Regions from separate parts of the Bilifractor sp. LCP21S3_A7 genome, predicted to be linked through region 1. Evidence: riboswitches for the same ligand, from Rfam matches in the RefSeq annotation. Region 1 holds a riboswitch; each other region holds the start of a gene.

Region 1 (4,252 bases):
CGGTTCCTGGCAGATCGCCCTCGCGAGCAGCACCCGCTGCTTCTGCCCGTCACTGATCGCGTTAAAGTCGCGGTTGCCAATCTCCTGCGCCTGAACCGCCTTCATCGCATCATCTACCTTCCGTTCATCCTCTTCCGTCAATTTCCCCAGCCGTCCCGTATATGGATATCTTCCGGTCGCGACCACATCGTGACAGGTCATAAGCTCCGGATGCAGACGGTCCGTCAGAACAACAGCCATACGCGAAGACAATTCTCGGAACGAATAATCCGACAAATTCTTCAGATCAAAAAAAACCTCTCCCTCCACAAGAGAAAGCTGTCTCGTGATGCTTTTCAATATTGTAGATTTTCCCGCGCCGTTCGGTCCGATCAGTGTAACAATCTCACCGCGCCGGATTCCGATCTCAATATCGCGGATCACAGGCTTCCCGTTATACCCGACCGACAGACCCTCCAGGTGGAGATAATATTTTTCCTTGTTCTGTACCTTCTCCATTTATCTTCTTCCCTTCTGCCGCCGTATCAGCATAAAGATCACGACCGGTGCTCCGAAAATCGAGGTCACCGTGCTGATTTCCAGTTCAGTCGGTGCAAATGCAACCCTTGCGATCAGATCACAGACCATGCAGAAGACGGCGCCTCCAAGAAAGGTGGCCGGGATGACCACGACCGGATTTGCCGTGTTCAGTGCGCGCTTGATCAGGAAGGGAACCGCGATGCCTACGAAAGAAATCGGACCGGCAAATGCCGTCACCGTCGCAGAGAGGATGCTCGACAGCAGGATGAGGGCCACCCGGAACCGCTTTACATTAACCCCCATGCTCTGCGCGTAAGCCTCGCCAAGCTGAAACGCACCAATCGGCTTTGCGAGAAGGAATACCAGGGCAGACGCAGCTCCGATGATGATTCCGCCCACCAGGACATTGTCCCAGGTCATACCCGAGAAGCTTCCCTGAGACCAGTTGTGAAGATTGGCGATATCCGAATCACTGGCAAATGTAACGAGAAGATTCGTCAGCGCAGTACAGATATACCCGATCATGATTCCCGCAACCAGCAGTGCCGACATATTCCGCACGCTCCGGGAAACCAGCAGGATAAAGCCGGTTGACACAAGAGACCCCGCGAACGCGGCAAGAATCATGGCCCAGGAGGACACTGCTCCGTGCCTGGCCACCACAAGAATCATGAGAAACGCGACAATCAGTTTTGCGCCGGAAGATATTCCGAGCACAAAAGGACCTGCAATCGGATTCTCGAAAAATGTCTGCAGCAGAAATCCGGACAGGGAGAGCGCCCCTCCGAGAATAGCCGCCATCAGAATCCGCGGCAGACGGATCTTCCAGATGATATTCATATCATCTCTTGACCCGCTTCGGAGAAAAACAGCTCTCAAAATCTTATCAATCGAAATATCAACGTTACCGGTATTGATATTGATTACGGTCACGACCAGAAACGCAGCTGCCAGAACGGCAAAAACCGCCGTGTATCGCATTCTCCTTTTCAGATTCTCAGCATGATAACTGCTGATTTCATTATCACTCATCATTTGCAAGTATGCCTTTCAACTTCAATGATCTTATACATGAAAAGGGACGAATGCCGAAGCATTCGTCCTGAATAATTAACCTGTCTCAATCGGTTCCGCCGGCAATCCGGCAGCCTCCAGGTCATCAGAATCTGCTTTCTTCGGAAGCATATCTACAAACCTCTCAGCAGTTCTCCTGGCTGACAGCTCAAGCACCAGTTCCTGTCTTCTCATGTTCTATGACACAATGACATAACGGAATGGTTCGCTGCTCACAGTGACCGGATCGCTCAGGAATTTCACCTGATTCTCTATTCTCATACAGTTCCTCTGCACTCCTGCTGTCAGGCATGTGCAGAAAATCGGATGCACTGAAAGGCCTCTCTTCAATTGTCTGCAACGATTATACGATACAGGCTGAAAAGTGTCAAATAAACCGCATCGCGGATATATGCCTTTCCTTCAGCCCTTCAATCATTCCGCCTTCTTCGGAAACTATGTCCCTTGTCCTTATACATATTGAAATCTGCCCTGGTGAGCAGCGCATCAAAGTCCGTAACCTTTCCGCGGCAGACTGCATATCCAATCGCCATACTGATCCCGTTATTTGCTGCGTTCTCACGCATATGCCGTATCAGCAGGCTGATATCCTTTTCCTCCAGCTCTTCCGTCAGAACGACAAATTCATCCCCGCCGGTCCGGAATACATACTTTTCACCTGCGCATTCCTGAAGAACCCGGACTGTTTCGCAAATCAGCACATCGCCGGCATGATGGCCCGCCGTATCGTTTGTGTTCTTCAGTCCGTTCAGGTCAACGGAAATCACTCCAAGCAGACCGTCACCCTTCCACTCGCGGATCTGCCGCTCAAGAGCCCTCCGGTTTCCGGCGCCCGTCATCTGGTCAATCATGCTTTGTTTCTCCAGCTGGTGCACGCTGTTCCTGTTGCGAATCATAATTGCTATGAAATCCGTCAGCGTGGAGAGCAGCACGCTGGTATTACGGAAGGTGTCCTCCGCCGGATTGATAACCATCGTAAAGCCCTCTGTCTGATTCAGGATCTTCAGCTGCCCGGATATAAAGCTCCGGACATCATGGATTCGCATGGAAAAACCGGGATTTTCCTTCTGAAAGGCATCCATATCACTGACCATCACCACATGCTGTGAGGCAAACTGCGTATACAGCGCCCGCAATTCCGAGAGAGGAATACTCTGCAGCTCCTCCTTCAGAGAAAAAACACCGGGTGCCGTCCATTCATAGGTGGCACTTACCGTATTGTCATCACGTTCCTCAAAGATCAGGAAGCGCTCCGATCTCATATTTTCAGAGATACATGCAATCGTCTTCTCGATTCCTGTTCCGGGATCCTCTTCCGCCATACCAAGAGAAATTGCCTCATTTGCCCGCATCTCCTGATAGATCAGCTCGTGATCCCTTGCCATTGCATGCAGATACTTGTTGATATCAAATTCGACCGTCAGCCTCAGCGTCCGGTTCTCCCATGTTGTCAGAGCAGAACGAATCAGTACTTTTGCTCCCTTTCTCCGGTTCAGGTGTGATGCCTCATACGCACAATCCTTCCGCAGCAACAGATTCGGACAGTCGCCGCAGGGAACATCCTGACCTTCCAGCACCTCATAACAGCGGCACCCGTTCAGGCTGCCATCCGGTTTTATTCCAAAATCCCTTCGGGCAGAACGATTCATATATACAAGCTCGTATGTTCTGGGATCACTGACAATGACATGTTCCGTCAGGCTGTCGAACACCTCACGTCTCAGGGCAATGTAGTCCCCGACATATGGGCTGTCCCCATGAGCCGCCTTCTCCGTGCTGCTGATTCTCCGGATCAGCAGCATGAACATCTCGTCCAGGCTCATTACCTCCGACCCGTAGACAATCGCATGTGCCAGAACAGGATCAGCCTGAATTCCGAGCTTCCTCCAAAGCGTCGGAAGCATTCCGGATACCCTGTCAATCTTCTCTTCAATATCTCCGGCATGATCCCTGCGGCAGAAGCACAGAAAACAGCACAGCCCTATCCGCGCGATCGCCCATTCCGGATTCATCAGTTTTTTCAGTGTTGCAGAAATTTCGGTCAGAATCACCTTTGCCTTCTCGGCGCTTTCCCGCATCACTTCAGCATATGCGGCAACATCAATTAATAGTCCTGTATAATCGATTTTTTTCAATCGATACTGATCCTCATATATCATTCCGGCTTCTATCGAACCGCGAAAACTCATGAGCTCTGTGTCGCGGTCCACAAATCCCAGGCGCACCTCCTTCTTTCTGTCATCTGCCTGATCACCGCTGATCATTCCCATCATCCCCGCGATTTCCCTCTCACGGTACCAGGGAACACGGGTAATCTCGATTCCGTCAAGTCTGCCGCCGGACAGCACCAGCTCATTGGCCGATGTCGACCTGACGCCCATCTCCAGAACTTTTTTCTCCTCCATCTCCGCAGCAGCAGAATCGATATGCCATCCCAGTTCTGATTCTGTCTTGCCAAGATAGTCTTTCTCGTCGGAAAGCCCGATTCTCCTGACAAATTCCCTGCTTGCCCCCAAAAGCCTTCTCTGCCTGTCCATCCAAAAGAATTCATACGGAGATGTATCGCAGAGTGTCCGGAACAGGTTCCTCTCTTTCACCTCCTCCGTCAGTTCTGTGCTGTATCCCGGTGCCCCGAATGATTGGCAGAATAACGGAAGAA
Region 2 (4,252 bases), on a different contig from region 1:
AATGAGAAATACAAGGAGCTGAATCCCGAGAAATACGGCGAAACCATTGAAAAGGTAATCCGCAAGGGAAGCACGCCCGCAGGAATGCACATTCCGATCATGGTCGATGAGATTCTGGATGTGCTGAAGATCCGTCCCGGCATGACCGGACTCGACTGCACGCTCGGTTACGGAGGTCACAGCTCCCGCATGCTGGAGAAGCTGGAGGGCACGGGTCATCTCTATTCACTGGATGCCGATCCTCTGGAAATCCGGAAGACGGAGGCACGGATGCGCGCCAGAGGCTTCGGGGAGGATATTTTTACCCCGATCCACATCAACTTCGCGAATATCGATCAGGTCTCCACCAAGTACGGTCCCTTCGACTTTGTTCTGGCGGATCTGGGTGTCTCCTCCATGCAGATCGACAACCCGGAGAGAGGCTTTTCCTACAAGACAGATGGTCCCCTCGATCTTCGTTTTGACCCGGAAAAGGGAGAGCCTGCTTCCGAGAGGCTGAAGCAGCTCACGAGGGATGAACTCGCTGGGCTGCTCATCGATAATTCTGACGAGCCATATGCAGAAGAAATCGCCGATGCTGTTCAGCAGGCATATCGTCGTAAACGCCCACTGGAAACCACCACGGATCTTCGCCTTCTGATCGAGGAAACGCTGACTCAAACCCGTCAACTTCGCCATTCGCCCAGGGACGAACAGGAGGAAGCCGTGAAAAAATCCTGCGCCAGGGTCTTCCAGGCACTCCGCATCGACGTGAACAGCGAATTTGAGGTTCTCTACGCATTTCTGGACAAGCTGCCCTCCGTGCTGAAACCCGGAGGCAGAGCTGCTATTCTCACCTTCCACTCCGGTGAGGACCGCCTCGTCAAACAGTCCTTTAAGCAGGGCGCCCGTGACGGCCTGTACACCGAAGTCAGCCGGGATGTCATCCGTCCCTCCCGTGAGGAATGCTACCGGAATCCGAGAGCACACTCCACAAAACTGAGATGGGCGATCCGTTAATCCGGCATCCGGTTTTCGCGCGCCCGACTGGCGCACCGACAGAAGAAGCGTCCGGCACATGCCGGACGCTTCCTCTGTTTTACTGATATGTTGTCTCACTGATATGTCTCAGCCCTGTCATTTTCTCTCAGCACACAGGTCATGCAGATGATGGTGTGTCAGGCTGAACCACACATTATATCCTTGTGGTACGCCCGGCAGAATCATATCCCATACTCGTCAGGGTATACTGTACTGGATTTCTCAGTTTGCCTCAGAAGAACTTGAAACTGTGGCGTCGCTGTCCATTGCAGCCTTTGTGTGGCTTACATAGATCTGCTCGATATCCGGAATTCTTCCCATTCCTTCGAGCTGAGCATCTACGCTGTCAAAGAAGCCGGATGCATTGAACTGGCTCTTCCAGGAATCAGAATCATCGCCTGCCATATCGTTATTCGCATGATCACCTGCTACAACCATCAGATCACGCAGAATTACCTTCTTGTATCCCGCGTCATGTACCTTCTGGATAACCGCGGAGCACTCGGTATCTGCCGGCTTGCCCTCAACGGTTCCGATGAATACGTTCTTGTAACCGAGATCATTCATTTCTGTCTGCATCTGATCATAGGTGATATTCGCCTCATGAGAGGTTCCATGACCCATGAATACAAACGCCGTTCCGTCAGCGGCAGCCGCGTCAAGACTGTCATATCCTGCCTTCTCTACCGCTGTAGCGGTAAGAATCTTTGCGACATTCTGCTTGTCCTCATTTACTACGCTCGTGTCACTTCCCACCTCACCCAGAAGCGGCTCGGCAATTTTCACAGAATCAAATTTGTCGGCGTATTTGCTGACAGCCTCCGAAAGCTCATCATACTCCGCGCCATGCATCAGATGCGTCGGCTGAATCAGCAGATTCTTCACACCGTTGTCAACCGCTCTCTGGAGCGCCTGATCCATATTGTCGATCACCTCATTATCACGCGCCTGAATATGATTGATGATGATCTGCGCCGTGAATGCACGTCTTACAGACCAGTCGGGATATGCTGCCTGAAGAGCCTTCTCAATTCCGCCGATATCCTGGACACGGCTGTCATTATAGGAGGTTCCGAAGGAGCATACAAGAATCTCATTTTCTCCGATTCCGTCCTCGTTGAGCGGATCGTCCTTGGAAGCATCGCCGGTATCCCTTCCGAAATAATCCGGATCTGCATATTCGCCTTCTACGAGAGCCTTCTGCGTATCCGTCAATGCGTCCCATGCTTCCTTTGCCGCCTTGCAGTCCTCGTCCGTAGTATCTGTTCTCTCCTGCACATAGATCTTGTCAATCAGAGCGGCTACCTTGTCCGCTGCTGCCTGATCCGCAGATACAGAGGAGGAAGAAACCGTCTCTACTTCTTCAGAAGAAGAGGCTGCCTCTGTAACCTCCGCTGCCGCTGAAGACGCGGAAGATGCACTCGAAGATGCTGCGGATGCTGACGATGCTGCGCTGCTTGCGCTGCCACATCCGGCAATCATAGACCCGGTCAGAACCGCGGTGCATAATAATGTTACGACTTTCTTTTTCATCATTTTCTCCTTTTTGTAGAATAATCTATATCAAAGGGGTTCAAAACGCCCTTCGATACCTTAGCACAGAACATAAACGAGATAAAACACGCTGCGCGAGTTTTATCTTGCTATCGCGACGCTCGCCGCACACGAATACTTCGCATTCGGCTGCGGCTCACTGTTCGCGTAAAAAAGAGTGACCGCCTTCTCAGAAAGCAATCACTCCGTATCTGCATATAAAAGAAACATCTGCTGAAATCCCGGATCCGCCTGACGGTCACGCTCTATTCAAAGAAACGGTATCCATAACCGCACGCCAAAGAGCGCATATCTGCAAACCAGCCGGATCACACCAGAACTCACTGATGCAACCATCAATATTCTTATGCAAACAGACTCTGCTTTCATCGGAAGCAAATCTATCATCTTCTCAGCAGGTTTCCTGACTTGCAGCTCAACGCCTTCCTGCGCCTTCTCATATTCCGTTGACCGGAATACAATGGACAATGCATCTGGCTCACTGCTCACAGTGACCGGATCGTTCAGGTATTTCACCTGATTCCCTATTACCCGCCATAAAAGTGGCACTGAAAAGATATGTTTTAAAGACTTTCACTATTATATGAAATCAATTACAAAATGTCAAATTGATCCAATGAATGATTGACCGGAAATCATCTTCTTCAAAAGCCGGATATGCTCCGGCTCTGTTCCGCAGCAGCCTCCGACAATCCTGACGCCGGCATCTGTCAGCATCTTCATCTGAGACGCAAAGGCTTCCGGACCGAGGCTGTAAATGGCATTCCCGTTCTCGTCAATCTTCGGCATTCCCGCATTCGGCTTTGCGATAATCGGAATGCTGCAGTTCTTCGCCAGATACCGGATGATGCTCTCCATCTGATCCGGTCCGCTGCAGCAGTTCAGTCCCACTGCCGCAGCGCCCATCGCCTCCAAAACGGCTGCAGCATCAAAGATATTTCCGTCAAAAAAACACTTTCCATCCGCATATACGGAAAACGTGCACATCACCGGAAGATCACAGACAGATGAAACCGCGTCCAGCGCAATTGAAGTCTCATCCGCCGACATCATGGTTTCTATTACAAAAAGATCCGCGCCGGCATGATACAGAATCTCTGCCTGCTCCCGATAGATCTCAAAAATTTCCTCATAGCTGGCATCTCCTCCAGCAGAATCCGGCACCATTCCCGTGGGCGCCATATCTCCTGCCACCAGAACGCTGCCCTTCGACACCTCCTGCGACAGCCCGAGCAGCTTTTTGTTCATCTCTTCGGTCTTGTCCGCCAGCCCGAAACCGCCCAGAACCTTCCGGTTTGCGCCAAACGTCGGCGCGTAAATCACATCCGCTCCCGCTTCGATAAATTCTCTCTGAAGATTTTGCAGCACCTCCGGATGCTCCAGAACCCAAGCCTCTGTGCTGATTCCCTTCGGCATCCCGCGCACTGTCAGATTTGTGCCTGTTGCTCCGTCAAGACAGACGATCTTGCTATCTGTAAGTTCCCTGAATTCGGTTTTGTTCATGATTAGCCTCACTTTATATACATTGTGTGCCCCGTTTGCGACATGGTCGTCTATGTCATGGCTGTTTGCGCCGTGGCTGTTTACGACACGGCCTTTTACTTTCGAAATTCCTCCGCAAGTCTCCGGATATATGCCGGGGTAGTCCCGCAGCATCCTCCGATCACCGACGCTCCTG
Region 3 (4,252 bases), on a different contig from region 1:
TTTCCCTCCTTCGCAGGGAATGTCTGGCTTCCTTCCGCAACGGTAACATCCGCGGGAATGGCGTTACCATTCTCATCCTTTACGGAAACAGAAAGGTTCATCTTTTTTTCCTCGGCGCGGAAGGTAATATCCGGAAAGGTTTTCCATATAACTTTCCCGGTCATACCGGTATTTCTGCCGGAAAATGTCATGGGCGTATTCAGCTTTACCGGAATCCAGGCCGCACTTACAGTTGAACCATTAATCACCTCCTGGCTTGTCGGAATTGTCCTGACCTTGTCATTCAGGAGAGCAGCAAGTTTTTCATCCACTTTCTCCGGATTTTTTGTATTTTGCTCATAACCTGCCGCCGCGCCGATATACACATGAGAATAATTCTTGCTGGTAAAGTAAATATGAACCTTTGCCGTCCCATCCTTGACGACAATCTGATCACAGTAAACTTTTATTCCATTCGCCGATGTGGATATTGGTTCATCATTTCCCGGATAATCTCCGTCCGGCAGCGTTGTGGTATTATCATATTCCGGCTGTGCTGTATTTTCCAGATTAACTGTAAAGCTATAAGAAAACCATTTTCCCATCGAAGGGTTATAAGCGGAAAATGTCATTTCCGAATTCAGCGCAACCGGAACTGTTACCTGTCCTCCGCTGAATTTATAGAATCCTGCCGAAGTATTCTCCGTCTCCGCGTCCGCTTTTCCCGATGCAGTTCCGTCATAGTAGGTAGTAAATCCGGAAGTTGCGGTCAGTATCACATACGCCTTTCCGCTATTCACCAGAATCTTATCGCAGGAAAGTATTTGCTTTCCCTTGCAGTTCGTCGGCATTTTCTGGTCTGCAGGCTGATACGTCCCATCTGCAAGCGCTGTACTGTTATTATAGGAAGCCCGTACATAACTGCTTTCTCCATCTGAAGTGGCCTTTTCCGATGCAGCCATCATAAAACTTCTTAACGCCAGAACCTTCGGTTCTTCCTTCAGAAGCGCCTCCGCTCCTTCTGTAGAAAAACCAGAGATCACAGAGGCGGAATCATCCTGTTTCTGCACATTGTCTGAATCCTCTGTATCATTTCCGGCGTCATCTGCCGTTTTCTGTGTTTCCTCTGCTTTCCCCGATGCAGATCCCTGTTTTCCGCCATCTGCCGCAGAAGAATTCTCTTTGGCAGCCTGCACCGTTACAAGCAGAGATGCACTGCGCCCGCCGTCTGTGGTCGTTACAGTAATCTTTGCAGTACCTTCTCTGCCTGCAGTCAGTTTTCCGTCTGCATCTACTTTTACTACGGATTCGTCCTCAGATTTCCATGTGACCGTATGATCGGCTGCATCCGCTGGCGTGATCTCAGCGGTCAGCTGATCCTGTTCAGCATCTCCTGCTACCAGAAGAAGCGCATCTTTTCCCTCTATATTTTTAGCTATCTTATTCCGGCTGTCCTTAATTGCAACAGCAGTCACGGAAATTCTACCTGTATTCTGGCCGGAGTCCTCCGTACTTTCAGCTACTTCTGTAGTCTTTTCCTCAGCCTGCGCATCAGTTCCTGTTGCCGCGCTGTCTGCAGCAGCCGTGTCAGGACTTCCTGCTGACGAAGCAGGAACCTTTGCTGCAGAAGAAGATGTATCTGTCACAGAATTCTCCACTGTCTGTGCATTTTCAAACTGCTTCTGTACGGCCGCAGAAACACTCTGTTCCTCTGGTTCCTCTGCAGTCTGCTCTGCCTGCGCCTGTACCGGATGGCTTTCCTCGCCCCATGCAGGCACAGCCCCGGACAGAGCCATCCCTGCAGAAAGCAGCACTGCCAGATATTGTTTTCCATTTCTTTTCTTCATAAAGAACCTTCCCCCTTAGATGCAGTTTAACTGACTTCTAAATATTTAACAGATCATTTCAAAACTTGCACCCGACCGTTTTTTGCCTCAAAAAAGCATGCACCGGAAAAGCGCATGCCAAAAAGAAATATTCTGAAAACGAACGCTCTGTTCGTCCGGAAAATTTCTCTGAGGATTCTGCTTTCCCTGGAAGCACAATCGGGTTCTATGGATTATCAGCAGGTTTCCTGGCTTGCAGTTCAGACACTTCCCGCGCCTTCTCGCATTCCCTTATGCAATGCAATGACATTCAGCGGTTAGCTCGCTGCTTACAGTGACCGGATCGCTCAGGTTTTCCACCTGATTTCCTATTGTCCGTCAAACTGACGGCACTGATAATCATCTGCCTGTTTTCTTATTATAGCGGATTACTGATAAATTACAACCGGTAAAAAAGTCTATGCCGCAAATATATAAATCAGTATCCGATATAAATGATACATCCGACGCAGAACAGCCAGACAGGATCAAATACCTGTCTGGCTGTTAATAAATACTCCACTCGAAATAGACATCTCTATGGATCTTCATGCTCCAGAGAGTACGATGCGTGATTAATAGATGAACCGGCGAATAGTGACAATCGGCTCAAATGCCGGATTGCTCTGAGTGATAATGCCGAGAGACTCATCCGCCGCATGAACGATCATGTTATTTCCGATATAGATTGAGGTATGACTTCCGTAGTTGATAACGTCGCCGGGCTGCATCTCACTGTATGATACAGCAATGCCCTCATTCGCCTGTGTATAGGTCGTGCGGCTCAGTGAAATACCGAAGTGTGCGTATACCTGCTGAACAAATCCAGAGCAGTCACATCCGTTTGTCAGTGAAGTTCCACCCCATACATAAGGATTGCCCACGAACTGAAGCGCATAGTTCACGACATCCTGACCGCTTACTCCACCCACCGTCGAAGCCGAGGAGGAGGTCCCGGACGAAACAGACGATGAAGCAGAAGAACCACTGTCATAGGAGGTACTGCTGTCTGCAGTACTTGTGTCTGTCGTAGTTGTAGTTGAAGTACCCGTGTCTGCAGCACCTGCATCTGCAGAAGAGCTGTCTGTTCCCGCAGAAGTAGTCGCGGATGATCCGCTGGTCGCCGCGGATGTGTCTGCTGTCTGAGAAGCCGCCTGCTGTGCTGCTGCCTGCTGTGCCGCAGCCTGTTTCTCCGCTGCCTCCTGCTCTGCTGCCTGCTTCGCCGCTGCTTCTGCCGCTGCCTTCTGCTGTGCTTCCTGCTCAGCCTTCGCATTCTGTGCTGCTTCTTTCTGAGACTGCAGCTCGGAAATCTGAGCATTCTGTTCCTGGATCAGGGAATAATACTCATCCGCCTTGCTCTGAGCATCCGAAAGCAGGGAATCCAGATCCTCTCCCTTTGCTTCCGCGTCCGCCTTCAGAGACTCCAGGTTCTCCCTAGCGCCTTCCAGCTCCTGTTTGGAAGCTTCCAGAGAAGATTTCTGAGAAGTTTCCTGTGCCTTCAGCGTCTTAACCTTTGATACAGTCTCGGTATATGCTTCGAGTTCCTCTCTGTCATAATCATAAAGAGACTTTGTGTTATCTACATTATCAAGCCCCTCGGAAAGGCTGAGACTTCCGATCATGACGCTTGCCCAACCGCTGTCTCCGCCCTCCTCATAGAGGTACTGTATCCGCTTCTTCATGGCCTGATACTGTGTGTCCTGATCCTTCTCTGCCTCCTCAAGATCAGCCGTTGTCTGCTCCAGCTCTTTCGTCTTCTGCTCGATCTGATCATCCAGAGAAGAGATAGACGCCATCGTGATCACAAGCTCCTGATCATATCCATCGATCTGTGAAAGGATCTGCTGCTTGTCGGATTCCATACTGGAGATAGAATTCTGGATGTCTGTAAGATTCTGATTCGTCTCTGCCTGCTGATTCTGCAGATCACTGATTGCATTGTCCGCATTCTGAATCTGAGTGTCGAAATCATCCGCACTTACAGGCAACGGCTGTGCGCTAAGCATGGCAGCTGCAATTCCAATTGTAAGTAAACGCTTAAATCTGACCTTCAAAAATATAACCTCCCTGCGCTTAAAACTTCAGGCGCATTTTTGTAATCTTCTTGTTACACTTTCTGTAATCTTTTACAATACTATCACAGGGCACCCAAAAATGCAACGGCGTGATGGGAATTTTTTACATTTTTGTTACAAAGTATTGTCCTGTCTTATGCTTAACCCAAAATCCATTCTTCACCCGCGCCTGACAGAATGACGAAAGCCCCGGCGATTTGCCGGGGCTTGTAATCAACTATACCTTCCTGTAAAAAGAATTTTCTGTACTTCCAGGTGCCGCTTGTCCCTCTGCGTCTCTTTATGGGTGCGTTCTGTGAGGTCTTTTCTGATATCTGTATTTTCTGATTTACA

What was found. A riboswitch is a leader RNA that binds a small molecule or an ion and turns the genes downstream of it on or off. The one in region 1 is predicted to bind cobalamin.
Region 2: another riboswitch for cobalamin. It lies ahead of ACTQ1O_RS08950 (sirohydrochlorin cobaltochelatase); the one in region 1 lies ahead of ACTQ1O_RS04790 (FecCD family ABC transporter permease).
Region 3: another riboswitch for cobalamin. It lies ahead of ACTQ1O_RS07350 (Ig-like domain-containing protein); the one in region 1 lies ahead of ACTQ1O_RS04790 (FecCD family ABC transporter permease).

What each region holds. Positions count from the first base shown of each region.
Region 1 is NZ_JBQKGL010000004.1:86,820-91,071, reverse strand. It holds gene ACTQ1O_RS04795 (ABC transporter ATP-binding protein) at 1-498, opposite strand, end outside; gene ACTQ1O_RS04790 (FecCD family ABC transporter permease) at 499-1,554, opposite strand; cobalamin riboswitch at 1,703-1,894, opposite strand; gene ACTQ1O_RS04785 (EAL domain-containing protein) at 2,004-4,252, opposite strand, start outside.
Region 2 is NZ_JBQKGL010000008.1:110,473-114,724, forward strand. It holds gene rsmH (16S rRNA (cytosine(1402)-N(4))-methyltransferase RsmH) at 1-999, shown strand, start outside; gene ACTQ1O_RS08950 (sirohydrochlorin cobaltochelatase) at 1,243-2,556, opposite strand; cobalamin riboswitch at 2,951-3,142, opposite strand; gene ACTQ1O_RS08955 (homocysteine S-methyltransferase family protein) at 3,178-4,077, opposite strand; gene ACTQ1O_RS08960 (homocysteine S-methyltransferase family protein) at 4,173-4,252, opposite strand, start outside.
Region 3 is NZ_JBQKGL010000006.1:125,487-129,738, reverse strand. It holds gene ACTQ1O_RS07350 (Ig-like domain-containing protein) at 1-1,826, opposite strand, end outside; cobalamin riboswitch at 2,027-2,217, opposite strand; gene ACTQ1O_RS07345 (C40 family peptidase) at 2,420-3,898, opposite strand.